2 regions of the Amycolatopsis sp. w19 genome follow, and region 1 is predicted to be linked to the other one. Evidence: riboswitches for the same ligand, from Rfam matches in the RefSeq annotation. Region 1 holds a riboswitch; the other holds the start of a gene.
What was found. A riboswitch is a leader RNA that binds a small molecule or an ion and turns the genes downstream of it on or off. The one in region 1 is predicted to bind cobalamin.
Positions count from the first base shown of each region.

Region 1 (7,154 bases):
GACACTTCGTCCACTTTGGACTGGGCGCCGCTGCGTGAGCGGGTCAAGACCGTCGGCATGCGCAACTCCAACGTGATGGCGATCGCGCCGACCGCGACGATCTCCAACATCTGCGGCGTCGGGCAGTCGATCGAGCCGCTGTTCCAGAACCTGTTCGTCAAGTCGAACATGTCCGGCGACTTCACCGTGGTGAACCCGCACCTGGTCCGCTCGCTCAAGGAGCGCGGGCTGTGGGACGAGGTCATGGTTTCGGACCTGAAGTACTTCGACGGCAGCCTCGGCCAGATCGACCGCGTGCCGGACGACCTGAAGGCGCTGTACGCGACCGCGTTCGAGATCGAGTCCAAGTGGCTGGTGGACGCGGGTTCGCGGCGCCAGAAGTGGATCGACCAGGCCCAGTCGCTGAACCTGTACATCGCGGCGCCCAGCGGCCGCAAGCTCGACGAGCTGTACCGCTACGCCTGGCACAAGGGCCTCAAGACCACGTACTACCTGCGGGCCCGGTCCGCGACGCACGTGGAGAAGAGCACCCTGCGCGGCACCGACGGCAAGCTGAACGCGGTCTCGGCCACCCCGGCCCCCGCCGCACCCGCTTCGCCGAAGCCCGCCGCCGCCCCGGCTCCCGCCGCCTCGCCCGCGCCGTCGGCTTCCGCCGCGGTTCCGGCCGTGCCGGTGACCGCTCCTGCCCCGGCCGCCAAGCCGGAGCCGAAGGAGATGCCGAAGGTCTCGGACGTCGACTTCGTCGCCACCGAAGGCGCCGCCTGCCGGATCGACGACCCCGACTGCGAAGCCTGCCAGTAAGACATCGTCGTGAGTGGCGATTCGGGTTCTGACCCGAATCGCCACTCACGACCCCCGACTCGTGAAGTGAGCTTTCATGACCACCTTTGACGCCTCCGCCGACGCCACGGGCCTCGGTGAGATCGAAGTCGGCGCCGCCCGCATCAACGTCGACGACAAGCGGATGATCAACGCCCGCGCCGACGTCAACCAGCTGCTGCCGATGAAGTACACCTGGGCGTGGGAGAAGTACCTCGCCGGCTGCAACAACCACTGGATGCCGACCGAGGTCGCCATGCAGGCCGACATCGCGCTGTGGAAGTCGCCCGACGGCCTCACCGAGGACGAGCGCACCATGCTCAAGCGCAACCTCGGCTTCTTCGCCACCGCGGAATCCCTGGTGGCCAACAACATCGTGCTCGCGGTGTACCGGCAGATCACCAACCCCGAATGCCGCCAGTACCTGCTGCGCCAGGCGTTCGAGGAGGCCGTGCACACGCACACCTTCCAGTACATCTGCGAAAGCCTCGGCCTGGTCGAGGGCGAGCTGTTCAACATGTACCGCGAGGTCCCGTCCATTTCGGACAAGGACGCGTGGGCGCTGAAGTACACGCAGAACCTGGAGAACCCGGACTTCGAGACCGGCACCCCGGAAGCCGACCAGAACTTCCTGCGTGACCTCGTCGCGTTCTACGTGATCTTCGAGGGCATGTGGTTCTACACCGGTTTCGCGCAGATCCTCTCGCTCGGCCGCCGGAACAAGATGATCGGCATCGCCGAGCAGTACCAGTACATCCTGCGCGACGAGTCGATCCACCTGAACTTCGGCATCGACTGCATCAACCAGATCAAGATCGAGAACCCGCACCTGTGGACCGAGGAGTTCCAGGCGGAGATCCGGACGATGCTGACCGAAGCGTGCGAACTCGAGGTCGCCTACGCCCGCGACACCATGCCGCGCGGCATGCTCGGGCTCTCGGCCGAGCTGATCGAGCAGTACATGCACTTCATCACCGACCGCCGGGCGCAGCAGATCGGCCTCGCGCCGATCTTCGGCGAGACCGAGAACCCGTTCCCGTGGATGTCGGAGGCGATGGACCTCAAGAAGGAGAAGAACTTCTTCGAGACCCGCGTCATCGAGTACCAGTCCGGTGGCGCCCTCGACTGGGACTGATCACCGACACGTAGTACATGAAGGCCCCCTTCCTTGCGCCTAGGTACAGGAAGGGGGCCTTCATGTACTTCTCCTTCGCGGTACGCTCCGGAGTGCTACTGGTTCGCCCGGCCTCCCAGGCCGGTCGAGGTAACAGGGAACCCGGTGCGAATCCGGGACTGCCCCGCAGCGGTATGTGGGAACGAAAGCCGTCACCGTGCGAGACACGGTAAAGCACTGGGACATGGCGCCCCGGGAAGCGACGGCCGGTAGGAGCGAGCGAGTCGCCCACGAGTCCGAAGACCTGCCCGTGGTACGCGCGCCGACGGCGTGCGTGAGTCCGGGCCTCGTGGGATGGGCACGACCGAACGGCGGTCACTCCTGCGCGCCCCGGGCTCCGACGACAAGCTCGCGAGGAGAGAGCTGTGACCGAAATCGGCACGACAGTGCTGGGCTACCCCCGGATCGGACCGGACCGGGAACTCAAGCGTTCACTCGAACGCTACTGGGCGGGCAGGATCGGCGAGGCCGAACTGCTCGGCACCGGCCGCGCACTGCGCACCCGCGCCTGGCGGGAACTCAAGGACGCGGGACTGGATTCCGTCCCCTCCAACACGTTCTCCCATTACGACCAGGTGCTCGACACCACCGAGCTGTTCGGAGCGCTGCCGGAGCGCTTCACCACGCTCGGCCTCTCGCCGCTCGACACCTACTTCGCCGCCGCGCGCGGGGTGCAGGACGCGCCGGCGATGGAGATGACGAAGTGGTTCGACACGAACTACCACTACATCGTCCCCGAACTCGGCCCGGACACGACGTTCTCGCTCACCGGCACCAAACCGCTGGACGAGTACCGCGAAGCCCGCGCGATCGGCGTCGAGACCCGGCCGGTGCTGGTGGGCCCGGTGACGTTCCTGCTGCTCGCGAAACCGGCCGAGACGGCTCCGGAAGGCTTCCGCCCGCTGGAGCTGCTCGACAACCTTCTCGACGCCTACGTCGAACTACTGCGCCGTCTGCACGACGAAGGCGTCGAGTGGGTCCAGTTCGACGAGCCCGCCTTCGCCGCGGATCGCAGCGAACGGGAACTCAACGCGCTCATCCGCGCCTACCACCGGCTCGCGAAGGAGACCGCGCGGCCGAAGATCCTGGTCGCCGGATACTTCGGCGGGCTCGGACGCGGACTCGGCGTGCTCGCCCGTTCCCCGATCGACGCCATCGCCGTCGATCTCGTGTCCGATGAGTCCTTTGTGGACGCCGTCGCCGCCGAGCCCGCCTTACGGGACAAGGAGGTCTTGGCCGGTGTCGTGGACGGGCGCAACGTCTGGCGCACGGATCCGACCCGCGCGCTCAGCCGGGCGGCGACGGTGCTGGGCACCGCGAAGTCGGTCAGCGTGTCGACGTCCTGTTCGCTGCTGCACGTGCCCTACGACGTCGAACGAGAGGACGGGCTTCACCCGCGGCTGAAGGGCTGGCTCGCTTTCGCCAGGCAGAAGGTCGACGAGGTCGTCCTGCTCGGGCGTGCGTTGAAGGAAGAGGGCGTCGACCTCTCCGCCGCCCGCGCCGCGGCCACGGATCGCGCGACGGCGGCCGACCTGGCCGACAGCGGGGTCCGCGCCCGGCTGGAGGCGCTGCGGCCGGAGGACACCGTCCGCTCCCCCTATGCCCGGCGGGCGGCGGCTCAGCAGGCCGCGTTGAAGCTGCCGCCGTTGCCGAGCACGACGATCGGCTCGTTCCCGCAGACCACCGACGTCCGCAAGGCGCGGGCCGCGCACAAGGCGGGTTCGCTGGACGACGCGGGCTACGAAGCCGCGATGAAGGCGGAGATCGAGCGTGTCGTCCGGCTGCAGGAGGACCTCGGCCTCGACGTGCTGGTGCACGGTGAGCCCGAGCGCAACGACATGGTGCAGTACTTCGCCGAGCGGCTGGCCGGGTTCGCGGCCACCGACTTCGGCTGGGTGCAGTCCTACGGTTCGCGCTGCGTCCGGCCGCCGATCTTGTACGGCGACGTCTCGCGTCCGGAGCCGATGACCGTCGAGTGGGCTCGCTACGCGCAGGGTCTGACCGGCAAACCCGTCAAGGGCATGCTGACCGGACCGGTGACGATCCTGGCGTGGTCGTTCGTCCGCGACGATCAGCCGCTGGGCGAGACCGCCCGTCAGGTGGCGCTGGCCATCCGCGACGAGGTGCACGACCTGCAGGAGGCGGGCATCCGCGTCATCCAGGTGGACGAGCCGGCGTTGCGGGAGCTGCTCCCGCTGCGCGCGGCGGCGCACGAGGCGTACTTCGCGTGGGCGGTTTCTTCGTTCCGGCTGGCGACTTCCGGGATCGACGACGCCACGCAGATCCACACACATATGTGCTATTCGGAATTCGGTGAGGTGGTCAAGGCGATCGACGCGCTCGACGCCGACGTCACCAGCATCGAGGCCGCGCGGTCGAAGATGGAGGTCGTCACCGATCTCGGCGCGGCGGGCTTCGGCCGCGGCGTCGGGCCGGGTGTCTACGACATCCACTCGCCGCGTGTCCCCGGCGTGGACGAGGTCAGCGGCCTGCTGCGGACCGCCGTCGGCGCCGTGCCCGCCGAGCGGATCTGGGTCAACCCGGACTGCGGCCTGAAGACCCGCGGCTACGCGGAGGTCGAACCGGCCCTGCGGAACCTGGTCGCGGCCGCCCACACGGTCCGCTCCGAACTGGCCTGACCGGTCCGTGAAGGCCTCCTTCCCTACCCTCAAGGTAGTGAAGGAGGCCTTCACGGAACTTCCATCGAGGTATTGTCAAGGCGTCAATAAGGGTGCGATGGTGGAGCGGTAACCGGTCTCAGCGGGGAGATGGTCACCATGGCGAACGCCGTCGAAAAGGTCACCGGGGCGCTGCGCGAGCGGGTTCCGCCGCTCACTTCGATCCCCCTGCCGCGTTCGGTCGACCAGCGCTGGCTCGGCGCGACCTGGCCGGTCCGCGAACTCGCGCCCGCCCCGCCGGGTCTCAAACCCGTCCTCGGCGACGAGGGCCCGCCGGTCATCGGGCACGCGCTGGACTTCATGCGTTTCGGCATCGAGTTCGGCCTCAAACGCTACGAGACCTACGGACCGGTGTCGTGGATGGGCGCGTTCGGGCGCCGCATCGTCGCGCTCACCGGCCCGGAGGCCACCCAGATCGCGTTGGTGAACAAGGACAAGGCCTTCTCCCAGGAAGGCTGGAAGTTCTTCATCGAGCAGTTCTTCGACCGCGGCCTGATGCTGCTCGACTTCGGCGAGCACCATCTGCACCGCCGGATCATGCAGGCGGCCTTCACCCGGCAGCGGCTCACCGGTTACGTCGACCAGATGGGCCCGGCCCTGCGCGACGGTATCGCCGCGTGGGCCGACCGGCCGAACCCGCGGATCTACTGGTCCCTCAAGCAACTCACGCTCGACGTCGCGACCCGTGTGTTCATGGGCATGAGTTCCGGCGACGACGCGGCCGCGATCAACCGCGCGTTCGTGAATTCCGTGCGCGCGGGCACGGCCATCGTGCGGTTCCCCGTCCCCGGTGGCCGCTGGGCGGCGGGACTGCACGGCCGCAAGGTCCTCGAACGCCACTTTTCGGCGAACCTGCCCGCGAAACGGGCGAGCGACGGCGACGACCTCTTCACCGCGTTGTGCCACGCCACCACCGAGGACGGCGACCGCTTCACCGACGCCGACGTCGTCAACCACATGATCTTCCTGATGATGGCCGCGCACGACACGTCGACGATCACCAGCGCCGCCGCCGTCTACCACCTCGCCAAGCACCCGGAGTGGCAGGAACGCGCGCGCCGGGAGTCGCTCGCGCTCGGCGACGACGTACCCGACATCGAAGCGCTGGAGACCCTGACGACGCTGGACCTGGTGATCAAGGAAGCCCTGCGCCTGGTGGCCCCGGTTCCTTCCCTGACCAGGAAAACCGTTAAGGACACCGAGGTTCTCGGGCATTTCATTCCCGAAGGGACACTCGTCGGGATTTCCCCGACCGTCAACCATTTCTCCCCGGAGCACTGGACGGATCCGATGCGGTTCGACCCGGACCGCTTCGGCGAGGACCGCCGCGAGGACAAGTCGCATCGCTACGCGTGGATGCCGTTCGGCGGCGGGGCGCACAAATGCATCGGCCTGCATTTCGGGACGTTCGAGGTGAAGGCGCTGCTGCACGAGATGCTGCGGGCGTATCGCTGGTCGGTCCCGGAGGGCTACACCGCGCGCTGGGACTACGTGTCGCTGCCCGTGCCGGCGGACGGCCTGCCGATCCACCTGACGCCTCGGTGAACCCATGTCCACGATCGAGCACTCTTGGTAACTTCCGGTCACCACTCGTGTAGCAGCGATCACCCTTTCAGCCGGTAGACACCCCGGATCGCGCATGGTGCCGTGGCACTACACCCGGTCGGCTCATACCTAGTGTGGGTCCGTGGGCTCGGGCACCCGGTCTGAGCTGGCCATCAACCGCGCATGAAGAGGTGAAGTGTGCCCGAACCTGGTTCCGCGCCAGGGTTGGTGGACGTGGCCCGGAGATGGGCCGAGACGCTCGCTGACACTAAAGGAGTATCGCTTCCCAAGGAGCAACTCGAACGGTTCCTGCTCGGCGTCGCCCAGGACGCCGTCCGTGCCGAGCCCGAGCATCAGCCGGCGCTGCTGCGCTTCTCCAAGCTCTACTCCGCCTCTCCCATCGGGATCGCCCTCGCCGACGCCAACGGCACCATCGTGGAGGCGAATGCCGCGCTCGGCCGTCTCCTCGGCTGTCGTCCCGCCTCGCTTCGCGGCCGGGAGATCCCCGACCTCGGCTCCGCCGAACACGACGTCGCCCGCCTGCGGAACGCGCTCACGCAGCTCATGACGCACGGCCGGCCGACCCAGCAGGAACGCCTGCTGCTGACCCACAGCGAGGAAGGCCCGCTCTGGGGCGACGTGACCCTGACCGACCTCCCCGGTGACCGGCCCGGTACGACCTATCCGGTGCTGATGGTCGCCGACGCCAACGAGATCCACCTGCTGCAGGAACAACTGCGGCACCAGAACGTGCACGACGTGCTGACCGGCCTGCCCAACGCCACCGCGTTCGGCAACGCCCTCGAAACCGCGCTCGCCGGTTCCGGCGGCGAGCAGGTCGCCCTCGTCTATCTCGACATCGACGGCTTCAAGGTGATCAACGACGGGCTCGGCGCCGGCATCGGTGACCAGGTGCTGCGCGGGGTCGCGACGAAGCT
Region 1 covers NZ_JBPQFM010000002.1:498,924-506,077, forward strand. Annotated here, with positions in the region: gene ACSMFO_RS06795 (ribonucleoside-diphosphate reductase subunit alpha) at 1-801, shown strand, start outside; gene ACSMFO_RS06800 (ribonucleotide-diphosphate reductase subunit beta) at 878-1,954, shown strand; cobalamin riboswitch at 2,037-2,259, shown strand; gene metE (5-methyltetrahydropteroyltriglutamate--homocysteine S-methyltransferase) at 2,359-4,632, shown strand; gene ACSMFO_RS06810 (cytochrome P450) at 4,771-6,216, shown strand; gene ACSMFO_RS06815 (putative bifunctional diguanylate cyclase/phosphodiesterase) at 6,451-7,154, shown strand, end outside.

Region 2 (7,154 bases), on a different contig from region 1:
TCCCGCCTCCGCCAGGGCGGTGCGGGCCGCCGCCAACCGTGCGGCGCGGCCACGGTGGTGAAGCCCGGCGAGTTCGGCCAGCACCGGTCCGCAGCGGCGGACCGGGTCCAGCACCGCCGACGGTTGCTGCGGCAGATGGCCGACGGCCCCGGCCGTCCGGACCGAACCGGACAGCGTGATCCCCGGGCGTGCCCGTCCGGTCGCGGCGAGGCCCAGGGTGGTCTTCCCCGCGCCGGACGCGCCGAGCACGACGAGGACGCGGCCCGGTTCGAGGGTCAGTGAGACGTCGTCGAGCAGAACGGTTTCCCCGGCGCGGGCGGACAGGCCGGTGATCTCCAGGACGGTCACGCGATCACCCGCCGGGCGGCGAGCAGCCGATCGGTGACGAGGTTCGTGCCGACGCACAGCGCCATCAGCAGTGCGGCGGGCACGAGGACCACCGCGGGTGCGGTGTAGAGGGCCTCGCTGTTGCGTTCGATGACCACGGCCCAGTCCGGGGAGTCGGCGGGCAGGCCCAAGCCGAGGAAGTTCGCCGACGCCAGCAGGTAGAGCACCACGCCGAGCCTGGTGCCGGCGTCGGTCGCGACCGGGCCGGTGACGTGCCGGGCGACGTAGCCGAGCTGGATGCGCCACCAAGGTTTTCCTTGCAGGGTCAGGGCTTCCACGGCAGTACGGCAGCCGGGCGCCAGTGCGGCCGCCCGCACCACGCGGGTGATCGCCGGTACCTGGAGGACGGCCACGGCCGGGATGAGCACACCGGGCCCGCGGTGCCCGGTCGCGGCGAGCACCATGAGCACCAGCAGCGACGGGAAGGCCAGCACGAGGTCGAGGGAGCGCATCACGGTTTCGTCGGCCCGCCGTCCGTGCCCCGCGGCGAAGAGACCGAGCGGCAGCGCGGCCAGATAGGCGAGCAGGAGCGCGGCGACCGTCATCCCGATCACGGGAAGCCCGCCCGCGAGGATCACCGTGAGCGCGTCGCGGCCGAGAACGTCGGTGCCCAGCGGATGCGCGGCGTCCGGCGCCTGCCAGGGCGCGCCGACCGACACCACGGGGCCCGCGAGCACCGGCCCGGCCACCGCGAGCAGGAGCGGTATCGCGAGCAGCGACCACCCGAGTGCCCGGCTCACCACGTGACCAGCTCCCGGCGCGGGGTCAGCCGGTGGGCGACCAGATCGGCGGCGAGGTTCCCGAGCACGACCACGCCGGCGAACACCAGCACGTAACCCTGCACCTGCGGGATGTCCCGGTTCTGCACGGCTTCGACGAAACCCGTGCCGAGCCCGGTGATCGCGAACAGGGATTCGACGATCACCGTGCCGGTCAGCAGTCCTTCGACGGCGCGGGCGAGCTGCTGCACGGCGGGAGCCGCGGCCGCGGGCAGGAGATGGCGCAGCACCACGGTGCGTTCGGGCAGCCCGAGCAGGCGCAGATGCTCGGCCACCGGACCCCGGGTCTGCTCGGCGATCCCGATCCGCAGCTGCCGGGCGACGTCGCACAGCTGCCGGGCGACCAGCACGATCACCGGCAGCACCAGCACTTCGGGCCGCGCGGCCGGATCCGTTCCGGCCGCGGTGGCCGGAAGGAGTCCGGTGTGCACGGCGAAACCCGCGACCAGCAGCAGCCCGAGGACGAACTCGGGGATCGAATGCAGGAACAGCGTGACCGCGGTGAGCACGCGGTCGATCCGCGATCCTTCGCGCAGCCCGCAGACCACCCCGACGACCAGCGCGAGCGGAACGAGCACGAGCAGCGTCACCCCGGCGAGCGCCGCGGTGGCGGCGAAACGGCGGACGATCTCGTCGGCCACCGGGGCGCCGGTCACGAGCGACCGGCCGAGATCGCCGGTGACCAGCCCCGAAAGCCAGTTCCCGAACCGGTCGAGCAGCGGCTGGTCGAGCCCGAGCTGATGGCGGACGGTCGCCACCTGCTCGTCGGTGGCCTGTTCGCCGAGCACGACCGAGGCCGCGTCGCCCGGCAGCAACGCGGTCACGGCGAACGTCGCGACCAGCACGAACATCGCCTGCACCATGGCGAAACCCAGCCGTCGTACGACGTGACCCCGCACGTCAGGACAGCCGGGCGCGGTCGAACCGAGCCCAATCGAAGGTGTTCGGCGGCGCGGTCACCACCCCGGAAACCCGTTTCGACACGGCGATCGTCCAGGTGCTGAACCCCCAGGCGAGCAGACCGCCGGTTTCGTGGACGATCCGTTGCGCGTCGCCGAACAGCGCCAGCCTGGCGCGTTCGTCCGCGGTGGCCGTGGCGCGATCCAGCAGCGCGTCGAACTCCGGCGAGCCGAAGCCGTTCACGTTGTTCGAGCCGCGCGTGCGGAAGCGCTGGTTGAGGAACGTCGGGACGGGCAGGGTGGCCGTGCGGGTGAGCGCGGCGACGCCCTTGGTCTTGACCTCGCTGAAATAGGTGCTCGACGCGCGGGTGTTCAGGGTGGCGGCGAGCCCGATCTCCTTGAGCTGCTGGGAAATCAGCGTGGCCGCGGTGGCGAAACCCGGGTCGACGTCGCTGGTCTCGACAGCGAAGGCCAGCCCTTCCGCGCCCGCCTCGCGGACGAGCGACCGGGCCAGGTCCACATCGCGGCGGCGTTGGGGGATGTCCGCGGCATACCCGCGAAGTCCCTTGCCGAACAGGTCGTTGCCGATCTCCCCGCGTCCGGCCAGCGCGACGCGGTTCAACGCCTCTCTGTCCACTCCGGACAGTACGGCGTGCACCAGCCTCGGGTCGGAGAACGGGGGTTGCGTCAGGCGCAGCATCATGCCCTGCATCGTCGTTCCCTTGGCTTCGAGCAGTGACACGCGTCCGTCGCCCGCCAGCCGCGCCGCGGTTCCGGCCGCGAGGTCGTGGGCGTAGTCGACCTGCCCGGACAGCAACGCGTTGACGCGCGCGGTTTCTTCGTTGACCGGCACGAATTCCAGCTCGTCGATACTCGGCGCGCCGTCCCAATGCGACTCGTTCTTGCGGAACACCGCCGCGTCGCCGGGGGTGAACGAGACGAAACGGAACGGCCCCGAGCCGACCGGCGCGGTGAAGTCCGTCGTCCCGGCGGGCACGATCTCCGCGCCGGGAGCGCCCCAGCCCGACGGGAATTCGAAGTCGGGCGCGGTCAGCGTCAGCTCGATTTCGGTGGGGGACACCGCTTTGCTGCGGGCGAAGTCCACCTTCGCGAAGTATTGCCGCGACGAGGAAGCCAGCGCGGGGTCGGCGATCCGCCGGAAGCTGTAGAGCACGTCGTCCGCGGTGACCGGACGACCGTCGTGGAAGGCCGCCTGCCGCAGCCGGATCCGCCAGCGCGTGCCGGCGACGTCGCTTTCCCAGGACTCGGCCAGCCGCGGTCGCAAGGAGGTGTCGGCGTTGTAGGCGACCAGCGTGTCGAAGAGCGCCTTGGCCCGCGCCTGGTCGACGAAGAGCGAAACCTGGGACGGGTCGAGGGTTTCCTTCGACCCGCCCGCGGCGAACGCCACTCGCAACCGGCCCGTGTCCGCCGGCGCGGTCCCGCAGGCGGCCAACGGCGTGAGCGCGGCCAGCGCGAGCAGTCTCCGACGGGTGAGCGGATGACGCGTCATAGGGACCTCCGGGACGTCGAGCACTGTCCCGGGCGCGCGACCGCACGTGAACGGGACCCCGCTCCGCACTCCACGACAGTTGGGGTTGGCGGTGTCCGGCGGGCAGTCCGGCTCACGGCTCGGCGGCCGATCACGGTTGCGGGTCAGCGCCGGATTCACACCGGCTTCCCCCGACGGGCACCTTCTTACGTTGTGGCGCACACGGTAACCCATGACCGGCGTGTGCTACACAGGATCAAGATCACGAAGGGGAGGCCGGTGGACGAGAAGCTCGCGGCGGACTGGGTCCGCCGGTGGGACGTGCAGCAGGAACGCTATGTCGCCGACCGTGAAGAACGTTTCACCGTGGTGATCGACGTCGTCGAACACGTCTGCCGCGACGTCGCCGAGCCGCTGGTGCTGGACCTAGGCTGCGGCCCCGGCTCGCTGACCACCAGGCTCGCCCGGCGGTTACCGCACGCACGGATCGTCGGCCTCGACGACGACCCGTTCCTGCTCGCCCTCGCCCGCGCGACCCGGCCGGAGCGGAGCGACATCGAGTACGTCCGGGCCGATCTCGCCGAGAGCGGCCGGCTGAAGTGGCGGCCGGTCGACGCGGCGGTCTCGACGACCGCGTTGCACTGGCTGCGCCCCGAGCGGCTCGCCGAGGTCTACCGTGACCTCGCCGTCGCGCTGAGGGCGGGCGGAGCGCTCGTGAACGGCGACCACCTCTACGACGAGCAACCGGCCATCCGCGAGCTCGCCGAAGTCGTCAAGGAGCGCCGCGCGGCCCGTGCCGGGGTCCACGCCAACGAGGACTGGAAGACCTGGTGGGCGGCGGTGGCCGCGGATCCCGCGCTGAGGGAGCGCTTCACGGCCGAAGAGTTGCGCGGCATCTCGACCGGCTACGGCAACCGGCTCAGCCCGCAGGAGCACACCAGGCTGCTCCGGGCGGCGGGCTTCGCGGAGGTGGCCCCGGTGTGGCAGTCCGGCGACGACTACGTCCTGGCGGCGCTGCGCTGAAGGGCTCCGGATGTTGTGAAAGTGGCTTTCGCAACCTTCAACGTTGCGAAAGTGGCTTTCGCAACACCTGCTCGGACTCTGCCACCCATGAGGACCGCAGGCCGGGGTGAAGGGGACTTTCCGCTCGTGCGATGAGGGGAAGGTCCCCTTCACCCTGTCGGTCGCCACCGAAACGCTCTTTGCCACTCACGACGCGTTCGGCGGCCTCGGTACCTGGGCGGCTTCGCGCACCGCAGGCGAGGTGGCTTTCGCGACACACCGCACTGACCGGCTCCGACTTGCGGGTCCGCTGACCTCGTGTCCAATGGACACGGCAAGCCACTGACCGGCGAGAGGACACGTGAACCCGGTGAACCTGACCCTCGTCGTCGTCCTCGGTGTCGTCAGCATCGTCCTGGTGGCCGCGTTCTCCGAACGGCTCAACGTGGCCGCTCCGCTGAGCCTCGTGGTGGCCGGTATCGGCCTGAGCTTCCTGCCCGGCGTCCCGCATCCCGAGGTCGAACCGGAGCTGATCCTCGCCGGAGTACTCCCGCCGCTGCTGTATTCGGCGGCGGTGAACATGCCGGTGGTCGATTTCCGGCGGAACATCCGGCCGATCACCGGTCTCGCGGTGCTGCTCGTGGTGGGGACGACCCTGGGCGCGGGCTGGCTGTTCCACGAGCTGATCCCGGACATCGGCTGGCCCGCCGCGTTCGCGCTCGGCGCGGTCATCAGCCCCACCGACGCCGTCGCCGCGACCTCCGTGGGACGGCGGCTCGGCCTCCCGCCCCGGCTGCTGACCGTGCTCGAAGGCGAAGGACTGGTCAACGACGCCTCCGCGCTCGTCCTGCTGCGGTCGGCCGTCGCCGCGGTCGCCGGGTCGGTGTCCGTCTGGGGCATCGTGGGAGAGTTCGTCTTCGCGGTCGTCGTGGCGGTCGGGATCGGATTGCTCGTCGGGATCGTCAACGTCCGGGTGCGCGCGTTGCTGGGCAACGCCGTGCTCAACACCGCGATCTCCTTCGTGGTCCCCTTCATCGCGTTCCTGCCCGCCGAAGAGGCCGGAGCCTCTGGCGTGCTCGCGGTCGTCGTCGCCGGCCTCGTGACCGGTCACCTCGCCCCGCGGCATCTGCGCGCGACGGATCGGCTCGCCGAGGCCGTCAACTGGCGCACCGCGGCCTTCCTGCTGGAAAGCGCGATGTTCCTGCTCATGGGACTCAGCGTCAAAACCCTCATCGACGAGGTGCACGACGACGGTTCGAGCGTGTGGCGCGCGCTCGGCATCGGGCTGGCCGCGTCGGCGCTCGTCATCGTCGCGCGCATCGTCTTCGTCGGGCCCTTGGTCGGCGGCCTGTACCGCGAGCAGCGGAAGGCCGCTCGGTTCAAGCCCCGGCTGGAAACGACGCAGGCGGTGCTGCGGGGCGACGAGTCGAATCCCGCCGTCACCGAACGGCTGGACAAGGCGTCACCGAGGCGGGTGGCGCATTTCCGGAAACGGCTCGACCGGGCCGCCGCCGACGTCGAGTTCCGGCTCACCGAGACCTTGGGCTGGCGCGGTGGGGTGGTGCTCGGCTGGGCGGGGATGCGCGGCGCGATCACCCTCGCGGCGGCGCAGACCCTTCCGCAGGACACGCCGGACCGCGCCCTGCTGGTCCTGATCGCCTACGTGGTGGCGACCACGACGCTGCTGGTCCAGGGAATGACGTTGCCCGCGGTCATCCGCGCGGCGCGCGTGCCGCCGGAGGACCCGGGCCGGTTGCGGCGCGAGTACGTCCGGCTCACGACCGAACTGGCCGACGCGGCGACGTCCCTTTTGGACGATCCCGGCCTGGAGGATCCCGGCAACGGGCCCTTCGGTGACCGGGTCGTGGACCGGGTGCGCTCGGACGTACGCGTCCCGCCCGCGTCACCGGGCGACCGCCCGGCCCCGGAACAGATCGAGCAGTACCTGCGGTTGCGCCTGCGGGTCCTGACCGAACAGTCCGAACGTCTCCAGCACGCCCGGTCGAGCGGCGCGTACAGCTCCGAGGCGCTGAGCCGGGCCCAGACCGCCCTCGACGTCGAGATGGCCAGGCTCGAACAGCTGGCGGACCGGCCGATCTCCTGACCGGATCACGCGTGCTCAAGGACGGATCTCGCGTGCTTGAACACCGAACTCGGAGATCCGTCTCCAATCACGCGAGTCCGGTTTCCGAGCACGCGAGTCACGCCTAGGGCGGCGGACGGGGTCGCGCGGACGAGGCGCTTCCGGTGGCCGTGCTGGCCGAAGGCGCGGACATCGTCCCGTCAGGCGCGGTTCTTCGGTTCGCGGTCTGACGATCAGGACGTCGCGACGGCGTCGCGTGCCTTGTCTCCTCCGGCGACCGAGCTCTCCCTGGCGCAGTGCGCGCAGCAGAAGAAGCGATCCTCGACCTGGATGCCGTGTCCGACCACGCGGCAGCCGCAGTGCTCGCAGATCGGCGCCAGTTGGTGGATCGCGCATTCGAAGGAGTCGAAGGTGTGCTTCGCTCCGTCGACGGTGTGGATCTCGAACGTCTTTTAGTAGTCGTTTCCGCAGACTTCGCAGTTCGTCATGGTGGAGGGCTACCCGGCGTATGGCGC
Region 2 covers NZ_JBPQFM010000023.1:26,261-33,414, forward strand. Annotated here, with positions in the region: gene ACSMFO_RS33215 (ABC transporter ATP-binding protein) at 1-348, opposite strand, end outside; gene ACSMFO_RS33220 (ABC transporter permease) at 345-1,130, opposite strand; gene ACSMFO_RS33225 (ABC transporter permease) at 1,124-2,065, opposite strand; gene ACSMFO_RS33230 (ABC transporter substrate-binding protein) at 2,067-3,575, opposite strand; cobalamin riboswitch at 3,656-3,810, opposite strand; gene ACSMFO_RS33235 (class I SAM-dependent methyltransferase) at 3,834-4,577, shown strand; gene ACSMFO_RS33240 (cation:proton antiporter) at 4,927-6,660, shown strand; gene ACSMFO_RS33245 (Prokaryotic metallothionein) at 6,873-7,079, opposite strand.
Region 2: another riboswitch for cobalamin. It lies ahead of ACSMFO_RS33230 (ABC transporter substrate-binding protein); the one in region 1 lies ahead of metE (5-methyltetrahydropteroyltriglutamate--homocysteine S-methyltransferase).